2 regions of the Eubacterium sp. AF19-12LB genome follow, and region 1 is predicted to be linked to the other one. Evidence: riboswitches for the same ligand, from Rfam matches in the RefSeq annotation. Region 1 holds a riboswitch; the other holds the start of a gene.
What was found. A riboswitch is a leader RNA that binds a small molecule or an ion and turns the genes downstream of it on or off. The one in region 1 is predicted to bind cyclic di-GMP.
Positions count from the first base shown of each region.

Region 2: another riboswitch for cyclic di-GMP. It lies ahead of DWX29_RS05910 (hypothetical protein); the one in region 1 lies ahead of DWX29_RS03610 (hypothetical protein).

Region 1 is NZ_QUGP01000003.1:74,113-82,542, reverse strand. It holds gene DWX29_RS03620 (IMP cyclohydrolase) at 1-449, shown strand, start outside; gene DWX29_RS03615 (phosphoribosylaminoimidazolecarboxamide formyltransferase) at 471-1,646, shown strand; gene DWX29_RS03610 (hypothetical protein) at 1,831-2,184, opposite strand; cyclic di-GMP riboswitch class I at 2,288-2,363, opposite strand; gene DWX29_RS03605 (iron-containing alcohol dehydrogenase family protein) at 2,474-3,532, opposite strand; gene DWX29_RS03600 (GDSL-type esterase/lipase family protein) at 3,646-4,662, opposite strand; gene DWX29_RS03595 (Dabb family protein) at 4,698-4,994, opposite strand; gene DWX29_RS03590 (MoxR family ATPase) at 5,373-6,191, shown strand; gene DWX29_RS03585 (VWA domain-containing protein) at 6,202-7,410, shown strand; gene bsh (choloylglycine hydrolase) at 7,646-8,430, opposite strand, start outside.
Region 2 is NZ_QUGP01000004.1:269,558-277,987, reverse strand. It holds partial or broken gene DWX29_RS05940 (hypothetical protein) at 258-515, shown strand; gene DWX29_RS12665 (hypothetical protein) at 512-652, shown strand; gene trxB (thioredoxin-disulfide reductase) at 846-1,766, shown strand; gene DWX29_RS05930 (ammonium transporter) at 2,097-3,338, shown strand; gene DWX29_RS05925 (P-II family nitrogen regulator) at 3,471-3,827, shown strand; gene DWX29_RS05920 (MerR family transcriptional regulator) at 3,942-4,394, opposite strand; gene DWX29_RS05915 (1-deoxy-D-xylulose-5-phosphate synthase) at 4,670-6,427, shown strand; cyclic di-GMP riboswitch class I at 6,567-6,652, shown strand; gene DWX29_RS05910 (hypothetical protein) at 6,730-8,418, shown strand.

The DNA of each region.
Region 1 (8,430 bases):
GCGACCAGACAGATACTGTTTACGAATTAATGGATAAAGGTCAGACTTTTGAACAGTCATTAAGAACAAGAGAATTTGAACCTGACGGTCCTAACTATACTCCTAGAATTTCAGGAATTATGCAGGTTGAAGACGGTTCTTATAACTATGCAATGTCTATTTTAAAGAGCAACAACGGTAACCCTGATGCATGCAACAGATACACATTTACATATGAAAATCCTGTAAATGGAGAAGGTCACTTTATTCATACATATATGCATGATGGAAATCCGCTTCCAAGTTTTGAAGGTGAACCAAAGCTTGTTTCAATTAAAGATGATATGAACGAATTCACAGATATGCTTTGGAACAATTTAAATAAAGATAACAAAGTTTCTTTATTTGTAAGATATATCGATATTGAAACAGGGAAATACGAAACTAAGATTATTAACAAGAATAAATAATTTAAAGATTGGAGATTTATAATGAAAGAATTAGAATTAAAATATGGTTGTAATCCAAATCAGAAGCCATCAAGAATATTTATGAATGAAGGTGAACTTCCTATCGAAGTTCTTAACGGAAAACCGGGATACATCAATTTCCTTGATGCTTTCAATGGTTGGCAGTTAGTTAGAGAATTAAAGAAAGCTACAGGACTTCCTGCTGCTACTTCTTTTAAGCATGTATCACCTGCCGGAGCTGCTGTTGGTCTTCCTTTAAGTGAAATCGAATCAAAGATTTATTGGGTTGATGATTTAGGAGAATTATCACCACTTGCCAGCGCTTATGCAAGAGCCAGAGGTGCTGACAGAATGTCTTCATATGGTGACTTCATTGCTCTTTCTGATGTTTGTGATGTTTCTACAGCAGCAATCATTAAGAGAGAATTCTCAGATGGAATTATCGCTCCGGGTTATGAACCTGAAGCTTTAGAAATGTTAAAAGGAAAGAAAAAAGGAAGTTACGCGATTATTCAGATTGACCCTGATTATGAACCTGCTCCAATTGAACATAAAGAAGTATTTGGTGTTACATTTGAACAGGGACGTAACGACTTAAATATTGATGAACATTTCTTTGACAATATTGTTACTGAAAACAAAGACCTTCCTGAAAAAGCTAAAATTGACATGGCAATTGCTATGATTACATTAAAATATACTCAGTCTAACTCAGTATGTTTCGTTAAAAACGGTCAGGCAATAGGTGTAGGTGCAGGACAGCAGTCAAGAATTCACTGTGTAAGATTAGCCGGACAGAAGGCTGATAACTGGTTACTTCGTCAGGCACCACAGGTACTTAACCTTCCATTTATTGAAGGTATGAAACGTGCTAACAGAGATAATGCAATCGACCTTTACATTGGTGAAGATTATATGGATGTTCTTGCAGATGGTAAATGGGAAAGTATCTTCACAGAAAAACCACCTGTATTTACAAAAGAAGAAAAACAGGCATGGTTAGCTCAGGCTTCAGATATTACACTTGGTTCTGATGCATTCTTCCCATTCGATGACAATATCGAAAGAGCTGCTAAGAGCGGTGTTAAATATGTTGCACAGCCGGGTGGTTCAATTCGTGATCAAGATGTTATCGATGCTTGTAACAGACATAATATGGTAATGAGCTTTACAGGAATCCGTTTATTCCATCACTAAAATATTATTTCTGTAATGAAATTTAATGACAGATTACTATTATTTAATTATAAAATTTTGTAATTTGAATAAATCATTTCAACTAAATAAATATATAAAAGCAAAGAAATCCGGCAGCACTTAACCGTCTGCCGGATTTCTTTGTTCAATAAAAAATATAAAGATAAGATGACCTGTCCACTTTTTATTTTTTATCATTAGTAGATAACGCTTTAATAACTTTGTCATAATCCACTGAAACCACCTCAAGAAGTTCATTTACCTTCTCCATTCTTCTTTTCTTTAGAGAATCGACTAATGGAATAATATGATTATACAACTGGTTTAAACTTAAGTTACCTGTAATCCCCTTCAATGCATTCGCTGCCTGAAAAGCCTGTTCTGCGTCTCCTTTGCTAATTGCTTCACACATTATGTCGTAGTTTACATCCTTTGGGAATGTAAACAAAAATCTTTCATACAAATCCTCCTTGTCATTAAATCTTCTTATTCCATCGTTAACATCAATTCCCGCTTGTGTTAACAACTCTTTATTCATTTTTCCTCCTTTAGAATAAGATGTTCAATATACTTTGCTTTTTACGAATAAAGCTAGACTGTTGTACAAAAAAAGTCTTGGGCACAGCACACCAAGACTAATAAAGTGCAACTGGCTGCCATTTTAAAGGCCCTATAGCTTTGCGTCACAGGTTTTCACCTGCTTTGCTAAATATATTTACTATATTTATAGTATATCGCTTTTTTTGATATATACAATGCGATTTACAATTTGTTTACAGTTTTCGTGAATTTGTCTATACAAATTCACGTTTACTATAAAAATTTCTTTAAATATGAAATACCTTTTTCAATCTTTCATCTTCATATAATACCTTCTTTGCCAAATCTCTATATTCTTTTTCATGTAAATAAGTATGTCTGTGAGGCTTTATTGAAGGTGCCATATCTATTGCCTTTTCATAGTCTTTGATATCCAAGTCTAATTTCTCAACAAAATTCCAAAATCCCGTATCGGTAAATATTGTATTTACTCTCTTATATCTGTGATTCTGAACAACGCTCATTAGATAAGTTGCAATGCCAACCTGGACTCCGTGTAATTGTGGTACAGGAAGCATTTTATCAAGAGCATGTGAAATCAAATGTTCACTTCCACTTGTAGGTGCACTTCCTCCTGCAATTTCATTTGCGATTCCACTCATTGCAAGCGAGTCTAACAACTCTTTTAAGAACAAATCATCTTTAATACTTTCAAACGGTGTTCTTACAAAACTATTTACAGCCTTTTTTGCAATCATCATTGCAAAATCATTTAACTCTGTATAACCTTTTTGATCTTCATACACCCAGTCATAAAGTGCCGTAATTTTTGATACCATATCTCCAATTCCTGAATAAATAAATTTTTCAGGAGCACTTTTTATTATCTGTGTGTCGGCAACAATTCCATATGCCATTCTTGCCGGAACCGATGTACGTCTTCCATTAACAAGAAGTGATGCACTGGCACTTGAAAAGCCATCACTGGATGCTGAAGTAGGCACGCTTATAAATGGTAATTTTCTAAGATATGCGGCATATTTTGCACCGTCAATAACTTTACCACCACCAATACCTACTACAACCTGTGCTTTAGAATCAATATCAAATGCAATCCCTATCAATTCTTCTATTTTAATTGAATCCATTTCTCTGTAGCCAAGCACATTGACTCCTGCATCTTTAAGTGACTTCATTACTGTTTCACCAAACATGTCTATTAAATCATTTCCAAAATATATTACGGCATTAGACATTCCACTCGATTTAATATAAGTACCAAGATTTTCTAATGTTCCTTTTCCGACTTTCAAAATTGTAGGTATTGCTATATGACTACCACCCATTATTGTGACTCCTTTGATTAACTTAATATTATTTATGCCGGGAACATTAATCTAAAACCTATCCAATATATAATGATTTCAAATATTTCCCGGCATAATAAATTTTATATTTTCTATAAATTATTCTTTGACCAATCCATCAGGCTCTTTGAAAAATTAATTGTTGCTGTTGATGTCCAATGGCATCCGTCACCGCCATCACATGATGATTTCAAATATCCTTTTCCATCATCAAACAAACCTGTGTAATCATAATAATATACATTATCTGTTGCTGCTGCCAAATCTGAGTACGCTTTATTAAATTTCAAACGCTGTGATTTCTTTGGCACATTTGCAGTACTTCTTTTGCCCGTTGGTGCTATTGGAAGAAGGACTATCTGTACATTTTTATTTTTCTTTTTAAGTTTATTTATCATCGTTTTAAAATTGTTGATTGTAGGAGTTGTATTGTCAGTACCTGATTCATTCATTCCTATTAAAAAATATACTCTGTCAGGATTATATGATGCAACTTTTTCTATACCTGTAGCACTTTTTCCATTAACTTTAAATTTCTTTGAATTTATAAATCCTGAACTACTTACACCTACACTACTTATAAAATGTGTTCCCTTTGGATACTGATTCTTTGCCCAAAGTTCAATTCCTTCAACATAGCATTCTCCTGCAACTACAATACTTAAATCTTTAGTTGCAGCCTTTACATATTTAGCCTTTGAAAGACTGCTTTCTCCCATGCTTCCGGCAACTGTTCTTACAGCCTGCACTTTATAGTAGTATTTTTGACCGCCTACTGTATTTGTATCCACGTAATTTCTGGCAGTTGTTGATGTAAGAAGGCTATAAGTTCCACCCTTTGTTGTAGCTCTGTATACTTTGTAACTATTCGCTTTTTTTACACGATTCCATTTAATCTTAACCTGTTTTTCAGTTTTATTCTTTACCGTAATTGTTGGTGCATTTAAAACAATTGTCTGGTTCTTTTTTTGATTTTTAACAGTTTCAGCCTTAACATTTTTTACACATGAATATTTTTGAATTTCATTGTCAAATGAACTCATTTCACACATTCCTGCCAAAATAAGTGCTATTGTGCATGCCCATGTAAAAGTAATAAATTTTTTCATAATTATAATCCACCTTTCTGATAAAATAGCAATGTCTAAAAATCCATACTAAGTCTTGTTTCAACATTAGGTCTTACATATGTGTTTGCAACATGCTGATGTTTTGGATGTGTCTGATATGCCTTCAATGCATACTCATTTTCAAATTCACTATCCATCATTATATCAGCAGATGAAGATGGCAAATATTCTATTCGGATGTTCATTTTTAACAATCCGTCAATCTGTCCTTCTAATGCTTCTAAATTTTCCTTTATATCTTTCTTCGCCTGTATCTTTTCTTCTTCTGTTAATGTTTCCTTTAACTTCCATAAAATAATATGCTTTACCATTTCATGCCTCCTAAAATTTATTCTTTCCACACCATTGTAACCGACCTAAATAGTTTTTTCAATTGTTGTAGACATTCATATTTTCATTATGGTACTATAACTTTTGAAAACGATAAATTTATTATTAAGAATTAATTAAAATTTAAGGTCAATATCATTACATTTTTAATCTGACAAAATTTAGCAAAATTGCATTTGTCGTCGCTGGTTCAAATCGACATATATGTAGTTTGAATGAAACCATCGTTTGAAATTCAAACTACATGTTGAAGATTTAGAACTGTTGCGAGTGACAAGTTGCACAAGCGTAATTCTGTTAATTTTGTCAGATTGAAATATAAATGAAATTATACTTATTTACGGAAAGGATATTTTAATATGGCAGCAGAAACAAAATTTACCGGGACTGATACTTATGTAGCATCTGACGATTTATTAGCAGCAGTTGAGGTTGCAACAAAGCTTCAAAAGCCTTTGCTAGTTAAGGGAGAACCGGGAACAGGTAAAACTATGCTTGCTGAGGCAGTTGCTAAAGCTCTCGACAAAGAATTATTAATTTGGAACATAAAATCTACAACTAAAGCTCAGGACGGTTTATATATTTACGATACAATTCAAAGATTATATGACAGCCAGTTTGGTGTAGATGGTGTGGATGATATCAGCAGATATATCAAACTTGGAAAACTTGGAGAAGCCTTCAAAAAAGAGGAGCAGGTTATTTTATTAATTGATGAAATAGATAAGGCTGATTTGGAATTTCCTAACGATCTTCTTTGGGAACTTGATAAAATGGAATTTTATATTAATGAAACTAAAGAAACTGTTAAGGCAAAAATCCGTCCTATAGTTATCATTACTTCAAATGCTGAAAAGGAACTTCCTGACGCATTTTTACGTCGTTGTATTTTCCACTATATTTCATTTCCAAATGCAGATTTAATGAGACAGATTGTTAATGCTCATTTTGAAAATTTAGAAGAACATTTGCTTGAGCAGGCAATGAAAACATTTTACTGGATTAGAAGTATTAGAGATGTTAGAAAGAAACCTAGCACATCTGAATTTATAGATTGGATTAGAGCTCTTATGATTGGTGGCGTTGACCCTGATTCTATTGAGAAAACACTTCCATATCTTGGTGTTTTAATTAAGAAGGATGAAGATTTAGAAACAATAAAACAGATGAGCTTATAGGAGGGAATTTATGTTTACTGACTTTTTCTATGTATTGAAAAATCACGGATTAAACATTTCTACCACCGAATGGCTTATGCTTATGGACGCACTTGATAAAGATTTGGCCCATTCAAATTTTACTGATTTTTATTATCTTTGCCGTACAATTTTAGTTAAAAGCGAAGGTGATTATGACAAATTTGATATTGCCTTTCAGGAATATTTTAACGATATAAAAGATAATTCTTTTGATATGAGTAAAATTGATGCATGGCTGCACAATGATGTTGAAACGGGCAAGAAAACTTACCCAAGCAAATATATAGACAAGCGTACCGAGCGTGAAGCCAAGGAAGTTCATCGTAAATTTGAGGAACGACTTGGTGAACAGAAAACTGAGCATCACGGTGGAACTTACTGGATTGGTATGGGCGGTGGCTCTGAATTTGGTAAAAGAGGTCACGTAGCCGGTGGTATTCAGTTAGGAAATGAAGCCGGAATGAAAACTGCTTTCACTGTTATGGGCGAAAGACGTTATAAAGATTTCAGACGTGATACAAAACTTACAATGCGACAGTTTCAGGTTGCTTTCCGTGAACTTCGCCAATATTCAAGAAAACTTGATTTGCCAAAAACTGAACTTGATATCGACGGAACAATTAATTCAACCTGTAATCAGGGTGGTTATTTAAAATTAGAATTTCAACAGCCAAGAAAAAATACTGTAAAGCTTATGCTTTTATTTGACAGTGGTGGTTCGATGTATCCTTATAGTTCTTTGTGTAACGAGCTTTTTCAGGCTGTGCATAAAGCTAATCATTTTAAGGATGTAAAAACTTTTTACTTCCACAATTGTATTTATGCTAAATTATATAAAACACCTGAATGCGCAAGTGGTGACTGGATAGATACTACATGGGCATTTAGAAATTATGATAAGGATTATAAAGTAATTATTGTTGGCGATGCAGGTATGGCACCTGAAGAATTCAAAGATAAAAACGGTAATTACAGTGGTCCAAACGGTGGACTTTCAGGTAAGGAATGGATTGAACTTTTTAAGAAGAAATATCCACACAGCATTTGGTTAAATCCTTCATATCACTATGGAGATTTGAACAATATGTACTGGATGGAATCTGAAAGAGTAATTCGCGAAAACATCGATATGTTTCCTTTAACTGTTGATGGACTTAAGCGTGGCATTAAAACACTTATGTATGATAAGAAGAAATAAAGGCTCGTGGATGCGTCTGACGACTTGTGATTGTGTAAGTCGGACTTGATTTACGGATAATATTAAATCAATTTTCGTCCGTAATATATTTTAGTAATTTAATTATTTTGAATTCTACAATTAAATTATGTAAACCAAATTACGGATAATTTTTCAATTTGAAATATTATCCGTAATTTTATTTTTACTTTAATTTATACTGAACCTATGGCCGTGGGCACATACACTTCATCTGTTAATTCTGCATTTTTATCTGCTGTCCCTGTATTAAAGGATATCTCACAAGGCTTTCCCCTTCAAGATTTTCCTTATGCATATCAACTGCAGTAATCTGATTATTTTCATAAGTAGTGTAATAGTAAATTCCCTTTGTCGCATTGCAGCATGAAGTATAAATAGTTATTTCGTATTTACCCTCATCTACTTCACAACATCCTCTTTGTTGTTCAACTGAACCTAAAATATGAAAGAACTGACTAACACTCTCATTTTCCGTTTCCCCTGATTTGGAATTCATTTTTGTAAACGCTACTCTTACAAATCTTGACCCTGAAGACAAATCTCCCGGCATTCCAATTGCACCCATTCCTCTGCTATATGAATTAAGTTGCAAATTATCTGAGAAACTGTTAGTCGGTTGTTTTGATGATAAATGCATGTAATTGTTAAGTTGAAACATCTGCTGTTCAAATGGTGGATTATTAGTCAATACCCCTACCGGATTGTCATATACATGTAATCCCGATTCAGTTGATTCAACTGTTATTGCTTCATTTGCATCTGCTATAATCCAGTGAAGACTTGCCGCCGGCAATTGCTCGCTAAACTGAGTTCCTACTAAATTCATTTCACTTAATACTTTTCGTGCCTCTTTTACTGATTCACATTGTCTAAGTATCCATGGTATAAATTCGTATTGTGCTACATTTTTAGTGTCAGATTTTACTTCACTGTACACAGCATTTCCTACGAAATTGAGTCCTGCCATTCCTAATCCTTTTTCATTTATCGCATCATAAT
Region 2 (8,430 bases), on a different contig from region 1:
TTTTAAATATTTAGACAGGCTTACGATAGACATTTTTTGCATATTGAGTTATCTTGAAAAGGAAAATTATCAAATAAGATAAAATTGGTTAAGGTCAACAGATGATTTATAAATATCAGACATTATTTAATCATACTTAACATTAAGATAAGAATTGGAGAATGAAATGTACTGCATTAGTGTTAACCATAAAAATTCAGACGCATTTATAAGAGAAAAATAAGCTTTAAATGAATTAGGAAAAGAAAGAATTTTATGATAAAGTAAGAAAAAACAAAAATATAAGTGGATGTATATGTCTGATGATATGCAATAGAAATGAAATATATTTTGAAGGAAATAAAGCCGCAGTTAGTGAAATTGAAAATATTTATAAAGAGATAAAAAATATAGATATAAATAATTTAAGACAACACTCAATGCGATATGAAAATAAAGCAGCCATTAAACATCTGTATAAAGTGATATGCGGTCTTGACTCTGCAGTTTTAGGTGAAGCCGAAATAATAAGATGACACAGTCAGATATTTTATTTGAAAAATCAAAGAAAAGAATTCCGGGAGGAGTAAATTCACCGGTACGAGCTTATAAATCAGTAGGAAGAAATCCGATTTTTGTTAAAAAGGGAATGGGTTCACAGATAAAAAAGTAGTAGATTATGATACAGCACTTTCTTCTGATACAGAAAAATATGCCGAATACTTTAGATATATGTTAGAGTCAGGAATTAACCTTGCACCGTCTCAATTTGAAGCAATGTTTGTATCAGCAGCTCATACTAAGAAAGATTTAGAGGCAACAGCAAAAGTAATAGAAAATTTTATATAAAAGAAAGGGAGATAGATATGAATAAAAATTTAAAGGATTTAGTAATAATAGGAAGCGGTCCGGCTGGACTTTCAGCAGCAATATATGCTCAAAGAGCTATGCTAGACCAGATTGTTATAGAGAAAGAAATGTTTAGTGGCGGACAGATAATAAACACTGACAGAATTGATAATTATTTAGGATTGTATGGCGAAAACGGCTATGACCTTGCAGTAAAATTTAGAGAACATGCAGATGCTTTAGAAGTTCCATTTGTAGAAGGAAAAGTTGAATCCATTGAAGATAAGTGTGAATATAAAGAAATTCATTTAGAAGATGGAGCGACAGTTGATGCTAAGGCTGTAATTATAGCTACAGGAGCTAAACACAGATTACTGAATGTAAAGGGTGAAAAAGAATTTACGGGTGCAGGTGTGTCATATTGTGCTACATGTGATGGAGCATTCTTTAAAAATAAGACGGTTGCAGTTGTAGGTGGTGGAGATGTAGCTTTGGAAGATGCATTATATCTTTCTAATATTTGTGAAAAAGTATATTTAGTTCATAGAAGAGATGAACTTCGAGGTGCAAAAATACTTCAGAGCAGAATATTTGAAACAAAAAATATAGAATTTAAACCTAGTTATGAAGTAAGTGAAATCTACGGAGAAGATATTGTAACAGGAGCAAAGTTACTTAATAAGAAGACAGGAGAAGAAGAGGAACTTTCTCTTTCAGCTGTATTCATTGCAGTTGGTATGGAACCACAAAGTGAATTTATAAAAGGACTTGTCGATACTGATAAGACAGGTTATATAATTGCTACTGAAGACTGCCGAACAAGTATGGACAAAGTTTATGCAGTTGGTGATATAAGAACAAAAAGTCTTAGACAGGTGGTAACTGCTGTTGCAGATGGAGCAGTTGCAATTACATCAATAGAGCAGGACACAAAGTAGAACTTACTTATTTTATGCAAAAACAAAATAAGTTAAAGCAAGTCTTTAAGAAATAAAGTAAATCCATAATATAATTAAAAAAACTAATTATATACTTGCGTTTATGATTAATAAATGATAGACTTCGCTTCATCAAACAAGGACGTTTGGCATTTATTTGCCACACGTCCTTTTTGCGTTATATATGGCAAAGCCAAATGTAGAAAATTTGGCAAATGTATAATCCCTAAGAAGTAAATTCAAAGAGATATACGTGTAGAAGCCATATTTATAACATATACACTAAAGAGATTGAGAAAAATATGTTAAAAGAGCAGGAGGTATTATTGTATGAACTCAGGAGACACAGGTTTTATGCTGATTTGTGCTGCTTTGGTATTTTTTATGACACCGGGGTTAGCATTTTTTTATGGAGGTCTTGTAAGACGAAAAAATGTAGTTAACACTATGATGGCAATAGTCATGATAATGGGATTGTCAGTTGTTATGTGGGCATTATTGGGGTACTCATTGGCATTTGGTGGAAACCATAGTGGAATAATAGGAGATTTCAGATGGTTTGGTTTAGAAGGAGTAGGCTGGGATATTGGACCTTATTCAGATTCAATTCCTAATTTAGTATTTTGTGCATTTCAGATGATGTTTGCAATTATAACACCGGCACTAATTACAGGATCAGTTGTAGGAAGAATGAAGTTTAAGGCACTCTTTATATTTGTAGCCATTTGGTCAGTAATTGTATATTATCCATTAGCACATATGGTATGGGGTCAGGGAGGACTTTTAGCAGAGTTAGGTTCTGTCGACTTCGCAGGAGGCGACGTTGTACATATAAGTTCAGGAATAACAGCTTTGGTACTCTCTATTATTCTTGGCAAAAGAAAAGGTTATGAAAGAGCAACATACAGAATCCATAATATTCCATTTGTTGTATTAGGAGCTACAATACTTTGGTTTGGCTGGTTTGGATTCAATGCAGGAAGTGCATTAAAAGCTGACGGACTTGCTGCACATGCATTTATGACTTCAGCAATTGCTTCAGCGTCAGCACTGTTATCATGGATGTTTTTAGATGTGGTAAATGACAAAAAAACAACATTGGTAGGTGCGTCAACAGGTTTAGTTATCGGCTTGGTTGCAATTACACCGGGAGCAGGATTTGTTCCAATCTGGTCATCATTTATAATAGGTGCACTCGTAAGTCCGATATGTTATTATGGAGTTATTCTCATTAAGAAAAAATTGAAGATAGATGATGCTTTAGATGCATTTGGATGCCATGGAATCGGTGGTATATGGGGTGGCATTGCAACAGGAATATTTGGAAAAAGCTCAATCAATCCGGTAGCAAAATGGGATGGCTTAATTTATGGCGAATGGAGATTATTTGCAGCCCAGATAGAAGGAATACTTATTACAATAGCAATAGCAGTTGTAGGAACATTAATCTGTGTAGCCATAGTTAGAATATTTACGCCATTAAGAGTAACTGACAGAGAAGAGAAAATAGGACTTGATATATCACAGCACGGAGAAAGTGCATATCCAAGCTTTAATGGTATGGATCAGTAAAAAGCCTTGAATAATTAACTTATTTGTCAAAGTAAAATGATATAAAGAGGATAAAGATTATAAAGTAAATAGTATCAAATTTAATATTTGTTAATTAAAAATTTTTAGATGAGATTAGGAGATGAAAATTCTATGATAATGAAAATAGATGCAATTGTAAGAGAAGAAAAATTTGAAGATGTAAAAAATGCATTAATGGAAATAGAAGTTAACGGACTTACAGTGTCGCAGGTTATGGGCTGCGGATTACAAAGAGGATATAAGGAAATAGTCAGAGGTATGGAAGTAGAACCTCAGATGCAGCCAAAGATTAAATTTGAAATAGTTGTTTCTTCAGAAGAATGGGCCGAAAAAACAATAGAAGCAATTAAAAAAGCCGCTTATACAGGAGAATTTGGTGATGGGAAAATTTTCAGTTATCCTGTAGCAAGTGCAACAAAAATCAGAACAGGCGAAACAGGATATGATGCGGTACAGTGTCAGGAATAAAGAAACAGGATTGTAAGAAATAAAAGACTAAAGGTTTAGATTAAATATAAAGCCACAATTATGAAAAATTGTATCGAAGACAAATAAAATATCATAATTGTGGCTTTTATGTATTTATGTATGAGCGTTAATCCACGCAGCTTTTATTTCAGGTGGCATATCATCAGGAGAAAGATTCTTAAGTCTGTCTTCATTTCCGTCGGCTATAGCTGTATCGTAATACCAGCATTTAAAATTAATCATATCAAGAACCTTCTTTAAATGCTCAATTTCAGCTTCAACAGTCTCCTTCTGTTTTGCAAACATTTCCTTACGCTTTCCATAGGTGGCAGGTCCCTGCTGACACCACATCATAAATTCTTTTATATCTTTAATTTCCATTCCCGTTTTTTTCAAACACTCAATAAGACGTAATGTCTCAACTGTGCCATCATCAAATCTTCTTGCACCGGATTCTGAACGGTTAAGGTTTGGAAATAATCCTTCTCTGTCATAATAATGTAATGTAGAAATAGGAAGATTAAACATTTTAGAAACTTCACCAATATTATAATAATTTGTATCCATAATTAACCACCATAAAATGATTTCCTGTTAAATTCAATTGAAGGAGAACATTTCATTTTCCTTTCTTCGTATTATAAATTTATATATTTAAGTTGTAATACAATAAAATCATTAATCTGACTTCATTATATTATATTTTTCGTAAATTGGTTCATATAAGTTTATGAAAAAATAAATATTGACCTAAAGTTAGGTTTATGGTTTAGAATACACAATATACAGTTATAATTTTATTAATTACGTATTTGAAAAAATGATTAATGGAGGACTTTGAAATGTATTTAGAAAAGATTAACGGACCGGAAGATGTTAAGAAGTTAACAGTTAAGGAGATGACCTCATTAGCAGAGGAAATGAGAGCTGCATTATTAAAAAGAGCCAGCATTCATGGTGGTCATTTTGGACCTAATTTTGGAATGGTAGAAGCAACAATTGCGCTTCATTATGTATTTGACTCACCAAAAGATAAAATAGTTTATGATGTTTCACATCAGACATACCCACATAAAATGCTTACAGGAAGAAAGGATGCATATCTTTATGAAGAACATTATGATGATGTTTCAGGATACAGCAATCCTCATGAAAGTGAGCATGATCATTTTATTATAGGACATACATCAACATCAGTGAGTCTTGCCTGTGGTTTGGCAAAAGCAAGAGATTTAAATGGTGAAAAAGGAAATGTTATTGCTGTAATAGGAGATGGTTCATTAAGTGGTGGTGAAGCATTAGAAGGATTTGATTATGCTGTAGAATTAGAAGGAAATCTTATAATTGTTGTAAATGACAATGATATGTCAATTGCAGAAAATCATGGTGGACTGTATGGCAATTTAAAACTTCTTCGTGAAACAAATGGACAGGCAGAATGCAATTTATTTAAGGCAATGGGACTTGATTATATATATGTAAATGAAGGAAATGATGTAGCAAGTCTTATCGATGCATTTAATAAAGTAAAAGATAGTAGTAAGCCGGTAGTTGTTCATATTAATACATTAAAAGGAAAAGGCTATGCACCTGCTGAACAGCATAAAGAACAGTGGCATTACAGTGGACCGTTTGACATAAAGACAGGAAAGCCATTGTATGGTGAATTTGGTGAAGATTATTCAAGTGTAACTTGTGATTATTTGTTAAAGAAAATGAAAGAAGACAAATCAGTAGTCGCAATTACTTCTGCAACACCAACTGTTATGGGATTTACAGAAGATAAGAGAAAAGAAGCAGGAAAACAATTTGTTGATGTAGGAATTGCAGAGGAGACAGCAGTTGCAATGGCAGCAGGAATTGCATCAAATGGTGGAAAGCCGGTATATGGTGTATATAGCACATTTGTACAAAGAACATATGACCAGTTATCACAGGATTTGTGTATTAATAATGCACCTGCAACAATAGTTACATTCTGGGGAAGTGTATTTGGAATGAATGACGTAACACATTTAGGATTATATGATATTCCAATGATGGCAAATATTCCTAACCTTGTTTACATGGCACCTACGACAAAAGAAGAATATATTGCAATGCTTGATTGGAGTATAGAGCAGAATGAACATCCTGTAGCAATAAGATTGCCGGGTGGAGAAATGATATCTGACGGTAAAGAAGTAACAAAAGATTTCTCTAAATTAAATAAATATGAAGTAACTGAAAAAGGAAGCAAGGTTGCAGTTATTGCTTTAGGAACATTCTATCAGTTAGGAAAAGAAGTTGTAGATGATTTATCTGATAAATTAGATACGCAGGCAACTTTAATTAATCCATATTATATAACAGGAATCGATAGTGAATTACTTGAAGAGTTAAAGAAAGAGCATGATGTTGTAATCACAATAGAGGATGGAATTTTAGACGGAGGATTCGGTGAAAAAATTTCAAGATTCTATGGACCAACAGATATGAAAGTAATAAATTTTGGATTGAAAAAAGAATTCTTAGACAGATATGATGCAAATGAAGTCATTAAAGAAAATCATTTAATAAAAGAACAGATTGTTGAAGATGTGATGGCGTTAATGAAATAAAATAAATGCCGGAAAAATAAAAATATTTTTATAAATCAGCTTAGAAAAAAATCCTATTTTACGGCTTGAAAATGTAAAAAAGAGTTTTATTTGGGTTGACATATAAAATAAAAATTTATAAAATAAAAACATATATTACAAATTATGAGGGTAAACTATTTGAAAAAATAGGGCACAAAGCTATGAGCCTAAAGCAACATTTGCAATGGTCGTCTGGCTGCAATTCTTTTTAAGGAGTTGCAGTTTTTTTTATACGTAAATACGTGTATAAAAGGCTGCGATAAAATTGGAAGGAGGATGCAATGAAAAGAGTAAAGAAAATGGTAGCTATGGCTACAGTCATGACGATGGTATTTAATGTGGCAATGCCAATAGGGGTTTTGGCAAAGGAAAACACAAATGAATATGGGGTACTTGCAAAAAACGGAGCAACTTTTTCAGGAAGCGGACAGATAATTGGAGATATTGTAATTAACAATGGTACTTTAAAGTATTCAAACAGTGCAACAAAGCATGTTACAGGAACTGCACATGTATCACCGGAGGTTAAAGTAGATGAACCCGCACAGGGATATATTCCAATTGAAGTTAGTGAAATGGACAAGGAATTATATTCAGGATTATTCAATACAAATAATTATCCTGATGAGAATTCAGAATATTTTAAAAAAACTACTTCAGAATACAAAGATGGTACACAGAGTGTTTACATTGGATGGCAGACAAACAGATTTGATTTAACTGATAATGCATATTTAGATACTGTATCATTTTACAATGGACAGACATTTGAAATTCATGCAGATAAAAATCAGACAACAGTTGTCAGAGTTAAACATTTAAACGTTGGTGGTGAAGTTAAAGTAAGCGGTGACGGATACGTAGTTTTATATGTAGATGAATTATCAGGTGGAAATCCGGGTTCATTTAATGCAGGTGGAGACAGTAGCAAGCTTACAGTTGTATTTACAGGAAAAAATGCAGGATACAATAATTTTAAAGAAGTAAATGCCAACACAATTGCAATGAATGCTACAAAGTATACACAGGTAAATGGAATATTTGCAGGAAATGTATATACAAGTGGAAATCTTGAATTTAGTGGTGATAGTTCTATAACAGGTAAGGTTTATGCACCTGATTCAAAAACAGTATTAACAGGAAGTACAAAGATTTACGGACAGTTAATAACAGATACATTAGAGATTTCAGGTGGAGCAGTTGTTTCATATAAAGCTACTAATGGATTACCTTCAGAGGTTGAAAAAGTAGTAGGAAATCTTGATACAGAAAATGGAAAGACAGAAGACGGAAAAGAAGAAACAACTAAAAAAGAAGAAGTGACTAAACCGGAAGAAACAACAAAACCTTCAGAAACAACAAAACCTTCAGAAACAACAAAACCTTCAGAAACAACGAAGCCTGATTCAGGAAATGATAATAAGGATGATGATTCAGATAAAGAATCAGTAGAAGTATCTGTAATTGTACCTTTAAAAATGTCAATCAGATTACAGGATGGAACTGTATTAAATAACAAGAGCAGTTTCAAAATTGAACTTGATAAAGAAATTAAATTCCAGATGTGTTCAAATAATTGGGACAATGATACATATGATGACAATGGAAATGGTATTGCAGGAACAGTTGTGTATACAGCAGTTGTTAGCTCTACAGCAAAGAAGAACACTTATGATGCAGCAAGCCGTACATTTACAATTGCGAAAGGTGATAAAGTATTAAGAACAGATACAAACAACTGCTTTATGGCATACAGATTTTACTTTAAGAAGGGTAATTATAATAAACAGACAGGAATTAATAGTGTAGTAAACACACCATTAGAAAGTTTATCAGTTAACCTTCCATTAGGTTCAACAATTACATGTGATGCTTATAAGGAATATAGCCGGATTGATAGTGCTGATGTATTTATTGAAACAGCAGATGATAAAACAATCTGTTATAAGGATTATTATTGGGAATATTAATAATTAGTACCA